2 regions of the Xenorhabdus sp. KJ12.1 genome follow, and region 2 is predicted to be linked to the other one. Evidence: predicted binding sites of a transcription regulator. Region 2 holds the regulator's gene; the other holds the start of a gene.

What was found. The regulator LexA, encoded in region 2, represses DNA repair genes until DNA is damaged. The targets are predictions, from matches to a motif close to TNCTGTATGTACATACAGNA.
Region 1: the regulator LexA is predicted to act here: its motif matches at 1,763-1,782, upstream of AACS92_RS07095 (DNA translocase FtsK 4TM domain-containing protein).

Annotation. Positions count from the first base shown of each region.
Region 1 covers NZ_CAWNQH010000060.1:37,021-40,238, forward strand. The annotation lists gene trxB (thioredoxin-disulfide reductase) at 1-559, opposite strand, end outside; gene lrp (leucine-responsive transcriptional regulator Lrp) at 1,212-1,706, shown strand; gene AACS92_RS07095 (DNA translocase FtsK 4TM domain-containing protein) at 1,846-3,218, shown strand, end outside.
Region 2 covers NZ_CAWNQH010000095.1:8,140-11,357, reverse strand. The annotation lists gene AACS92_RS17510 (DUF2628 domain-containing protein) at 211-624, shown strand; gene zur (zinc uptake transcriptional repressor Zur) at 714-1,178, shown strand; gene lexA (transcriptional repressor LexA) at 1,319-1,936, opposite strand; gene AACS92_RS17495 (diacylglycerol kinase) at 2,055-2,426, opposite strand; gene plsB (glycerol-3-phosphate 1-O-acyltransferase PlsB) at 2,564-3,218, shown strand, end outside.

The sequences.
Region 1 (3,218 bases), on a different contig from region 2:
GGATCTTCTCTGAGCGGAAAGTATCACGACGGTGTATCAGGTGAACTTCAGATGCAATGTTTGCCAGATACAATGCTTCTTCAACAGCGGTATTACCACCACCGACAACTGCAACTTTTTGTTTACGGTAGAAGAAACCATCACAGGTTGCACAGGCAGAAACACCACGCCCCTTGAATTCTTCCTCGGAAGGTAAGCCTAAATAGCGAGCCGAAGCACCAGTTGCGATGATCAGAGCATCACAGCTATATTCTTGATCATCACCATACAGATGGAATGGTTTTTTTGAGAAATCAACTTTCCTAATGTGGTCGGAAACAATTTCTGTCTGAAACTTTTCAGCGTGCTGGAACATACGCTCCATCAAGCCAGGGCCTGTCAGCCCTTCAGGGTCACCGGGCCAGTTTTCAACTTCAGTCGTGGTGGTTAATTGGCCGCCTTTCTCAACCCCTGTAATGAGTACGGGACTTAGATTAGCACGGGCTGCATAAACAGCAGCAGTATAACCAGCAGGACCTGAGCCAAGAATGATGAGCTTACTGTGTTTGGCTGTACTCATGAATACCTCATTTCCATTATCACATATCGTGGATTTAGGGATTGTAGGAGAAATGATAAGTTAAAAAAAGCGATTATCAGATAAAATATTCATGTTATTAACGATTTTACCGATAGATAGTAACTATGATGTAATGGGAATGTAAGGAGTAAGTGCTTAACATTTTGAATTGAACATCATTTATGCGTTTTAGTCATGAAACGAGCGACTAAGGCGATTTACCGAAAATTTGTTTGGTATGTTGTTCTGATTTTTGTTCATTTACTTTGACAATCGGCTATGCATTTGCGAAAACATCTGTGTAAGAGATAATTATCTACCTCGCTAATCAATTGTTTCTATAGAATAGACAATTCTGAGGGGATGATTTTCTCATAGAATATTAAAAATTGCCGATAAGCTGCTTTCTGGGAAACCCAATGTTTTGGGAAAATCGTGTTTTGGGAAATTACATTCTGGAAGACGGTGTTCTAGTAAGTCGTATTTTGGTTAATCGAGTTCTGGGAAATTGTGTTCTGGAAGATTACGTGCAGGCCCCAAACCTTGGTTACAGATTGAGCTTTAGCCTTTGAAGACATCTTTTCCAGCTCAACTGCTTAAAAGAGATAGGGAAAATGTTATGGGTGTAGGAATATAAAGAGAGAGCAATAAGATGATAGATAATAAGAAGCGTCCAGGAAAAGATCTTGATCGCATAGACCGTAATATCCTTAATGAATTGCAGAAAGACGGCCGTATTTCTAATGTGGAATTATCCAAACGAGTAGGGTTATCACCAACTCCTTGTCTGGAGCGTGTACGTCGTTTAGAGCGTCAGGGTTTTATTTCTGGTTATACGGCGTTGTTGAATCCTCACTACCTGGATGCATCATTGCTGGTATTCGTTGAAATCACCCTGAATCGCGGAGCAGCAGATGTTTTTGAGCAGTTCAATACTGCCGTACAAAAACTTGAAGAAATTCAAGAGTGTCATTTAGTTTCTGGAGATTTTGACTACTTACTGAAAACACGTGTACCAGATATGTCTGCGTACCGTAAATTGCTGGGTGAAACCCTGCTACGCCTTCCGGGTGTTAACGATACTCGTACTTATGTAGTTATGGAAGAAGTGAAACAGAGTAACCGTCTGGTAATTAAGACTCGTTAAGCTTTTGTCTACAATGTACAGTGCATAGATGCAAAACAGGAAAAAGTTAGGTACACTCCTGTTTATGCATACAGTTTCAACGCTGAGCTGCCCTCAGCGTTGTTCCGTTTAATCTACAGGAAAACCTGGAGAGCCTTTCTTGAACCAGGAATATACAGAAGACAAACGTGTTAAATTAAAAAGAGTCAGCAGTGGCCGCAGGCTTCTGGAAGCCATTCTGTTGGTTATTGCTATATGTGCCGTCTACTTAATGGTAGCACTTGTCAGTTTTCATCCTTCCGACCCCAGCTGGTCCCAAACTGCCTGGCATGAGCCTGTCCATAATTTAGGTGGCAGTGTTGGTGCGTGGTTATCAGACATACTATTTTCCGCATTCGGTATTCTTGCCTATGCAGTCCCGCCATTGATCTTTTTAGGGTGTTGGAATGCTTTCCGTCAGAAAGATAGGCAAGAGTATGTAGATTTTTTCACGCTCGCATTACGTATTATTGGTGCCTTGGCACTTATCCTGACTTCATGTGGTTTAGCAGAACTTAATATTGATGATTTCAATGATTTTGCGTCAGGTGGTGTAGTTGGCAGTTTATTCAGTAACGCCGTTTTGCCGTGGCTCAATATTCTGGGTACCACTCTGGCCCTGCTTGGTATTTGGGTTATTGGATTTACGCTATTTACTGGTTGGTCCTGGCTTACTATTGCAGAAAAAATTGGCGCTTGTATTCTCGATTCAATTAGCTTTGTCCTCAATCGTAGCCGTCCTGAATCTGAATATGATGAAGAACAGGAAGAGCTGCTACTGGAAAAAGATGCAGTCTCTGCTTCCTCTGGAGCTGAAAAAGAATCTGGTCATAATGGGAATAAGCCTGCTACTGCTGACATTATGCAGAATTCAGGTATTGTCGATGAAGACGATGCGTTGTTGGTAACACCAACGGTAGCAGAATTAGCGAATATTGATTCAAAGCAGCCAGAAAGCGAAAAATCAGAAGAAAGCCTTTCTCCTGTCAGTATTTCATCTGGAAGCATTGCATCTGAGAGTGCTTCATTTGAACCTCTGGTTTCTATTGTTCCGGAAACAACTCAGGCTATATCAGAGCAGGCTGAGAATACTCAGGAAGCAGAACCTACCCGTTATACATTTGAACTGCCGGGTGATGAGCAAACAAGGAATATAACCGCAGAGTTTAGTAATGCGTCGCATACTGTGCCGGAACCAGACCTATCTCCAGCCAATATTCATTCAGCTACAGTGCAGGATATTTTAGCTGTGTCGCCATTACCTGATAACGATGATGAGTTGCAGCGTCCGGTAACAACTCCTGCTGTGTCAGTAAGAAACCCGCAGGTAAAACAAGGTATTGGTCCCGAGATGCCGAGACCGAACCCAGTACGGATACCGACTCGCCGTGAATTGTATGGCGTTAAAGTTCCTTCTCATCGTTTGGCTGAACATTTACAGCGAAAAGAAAAGGAGAGACAGGAAGAGCTTAATGCTGAGGCTGAAGAACAGAA
Region 2 (3,218 bases):
ATAAAATCAGTATTGATAATAATTGTTCTAGTGTTTTAACATAAGTATCTTTGATTCTCAGAGAAGATTTTTTGTTATCTTAAAAAATAGCTGAGGTAAATATCTTTCTAAATGGGTTTCAAAAGTAACGGATATCTGTGATTAGCTTTAATCTTAAGATAATCACCACACTATATTAGTGCGTAAGAAAAAATAAAATTAAGGCATAAAATGGACATCTCTAAATACTCTAAGAACTGGCAAGAACGATTTAAATTTTTTGAAAAAAATGGGGCTCCTTCTTCTAAAGAATATCAAGCTGCTTTTAAAAAGGCACCTTATATAACGCGCATCAAGATAAATATGAACTTCTTTGCATTTTTCTTTGGCATTCTCTACTTTATTGTACTTGGAATGTGGAAAAAAGGATTAACCATACTCGGTATCGGGGTCGCTTTATTTTTTGCTTTCTTTATGATTAGCGCGATAGTCCCTCTATCCCTTGAAACTGCAAATTTTATTAGTATTTTTCTGGGAGCTATGAATGCTGCATTATATGGTGTAACAGCTAATTATTCTTATTACCTAAAAGAAAAAGAAGGTGATGATAGCTGGAATCCATTCAAAGGCCTTAAAATGATCTAAGAATAGAATACATCGTGTGAACACCTCTCTCAGCCACAAAAAACATGGTAATATTAAGTCATTAGCATCGTGTAGGTGTGAGAGGTGTAATGAAAACTATCAATCAAAAAAAATTACTGACGCAGGCTGAAGCAATCTGTCTGTCACGAGGGGTTCGTTTAACACCTCAACGCCTTGAAATTCTGCGCTTGATTTCAGCCCAACCGGGTGCAATCAGTGCTTATGATTTGCTGGATCTGCTACGTGAAGTTGAGCCACAGGCAAAGCCGCCAACTGTTTATCGAGGGTTAGAGTTTTTACTGGAGCAGGGTTTTGTTCACAAAATAGAATCTACAAATAGTTATGTGGTGTGTCATCACTTTGAAGAACCATGCCATACATCAGCAATGTTTCTTTGTGATAATTGTGGTTCTGTTACCGAGCAGGATGCTGAAGATATCGAATCAGCGATACAAAATTTAGCACAGCGTGCAGGGTTTCATTTGCGGCACAGTGTCATAGAAGTCCACGGATTATGCTCTTCTTGCCATGAAACAAACTCGTGTATGGAGTGAGTTTGAAATTACCTTATCAGGCGGTCATTACTTGATGATAAATTCATTAAATTCTACGTCCCCGCATAAACATGTGCTTAGCGGGTACTACGAAAAATGACCGCCCAGAATGGGTAATGTATAATTATCCGCTTTTACAATCAGAACCAATCCCCGTTACGAATCACGCCAACTGCTAACCCTTCAATGGTGAAATTCTGTTCGCGTAAATCCACAACGATAGACTTAAACTCAGGATTTTCAGCAATCAGTTCTATCTTGTTTCCTGTTTGTTTGAAACGTTTTACTGTGACTTCATCTTCAATCCGTGCCACGATGACCTGCCCGTTATGAACATCCTGCGTTTTATGCACAGCGAGTAAATCACCATCCATAATACCGATATCCTTCATGGACATACCACGGACACGCAATAGAAAATCAGCATTCGGTTTAAATAATTCCGGATCCACTTTGTAATGGCTTTCAATGTGTTCCTGAGCCAATAGTGGTTCACCAGCAGCCACACGACCAATGAGTGGTAATCCAGCCCCTTCATCTTCCTCTTCAAGTAGCAAACGGATACCTCTGGAAGCACCAGCGATAATTTCTATCACCCCTTTACGCGCAAGTGCTTTTAAATGCTCTTCTGCTGCGTTAGGTGAACGAAAACCAAGACGCGCGGCAATTTCAGCACGTGTCGGTGGCATACCCGTCTGCGAAATATGGTCACGCACCAAGTTATAAACTTCTTGCTGCCTGGCTGTTAATGCTTTCATTTCGCCCCCTGTTTGTTTATACAGTCTGACTGTGAGTATATACAGCTAAAATTGAATTGGGAACCAGTCAGAATGTAAAAGCCGCTAAATAACGATTTTTGACGAAAAATACACCACATTAACGGGTGAAATACGACCAAATAATTATCACCCACGTAAATAGTGCTAAAATCATGGCTAAAAATACCGCAGCTGAGCCCATATCCTTTGCTCGCCCCGATAGTTCGTGATATTCGCTGCCAATACGGTCTACAACCGCTTCAATAGCGCTATTAAGCATTTCCACAATAAGCACTAACATAACTGAACTAATGAGAAAAAGTCTCTCAAACATGCCGAAATCAAAGGAGAATGCCACAATAATTGCTAAAATAGCTAAAACTACCTCCTGTCGGAATGCAGCCTCATTTTTCCATGCAGCTTTAATACCTTTTGCCGAGTACCCAGCCGCTTTAATTATGCGGGTTAAACCTGTTGATTGGTTAGCCATAAAAATTTTCTTCAAGAATCATAATAGTTTTAAGATCATATAACTTTTAGTCCCTATTATTATCTTATTTACACAGATCTCAAAATCTGTTTCTGGTATGCTTGCCGCGCATTGCTAACAAGAGGCTTAAAGCAGTTATGTCAGCTTGGCGTAAAATATATTACAACTTATTGAATTTGCCGATAAAACTTTTAGTTAAAAGTAAACTTATTCCAACGGTTCCTGTTACGGAGCTGAGTCTTGATACGACTCGGCCTATTCTGTATGTGTTACCGTATCATTCAAAGGCCGATTTATTGACTCTGCGTCAACAGTGTCTTGCTCAGGATTTACCTGATCCGCTAGCGCCTTTGGATATTGATGATACACAGCTTCCAAGCTATGTCTTCATTGATGATGGCCCGCGTGTATTCAGTTACTATGCGCCTAAACATGAGTCTGTGAAGATTTTCCATTCTTATCTGGATTTACATCGTAGTAATCCTGATTTAGATATTCAGATGGTGCCTGTTTCTGTGATGTTCGGGCGCTCTCCCGGGCGTGAAGGTCAGGAAACCAATACAGCTCCTCAGCTACGCCTGCTTAACGGGATCCAGAAGTTTTTTGCAATCCTGTGGCTTGGGCGAGATAGTTTTGTCCGTTTTTCCGCACCGGTATCATTACGCAGTATTGCTGATGAACATGGCACAGATACAATTATTGCCAATAAACTCGCCCGCGTTGCACGCATACACTATTCCCGCCAACGTTTGGCTGCTGTCGGGCCACGTTTACCTGCGCGGCAAGATCTGT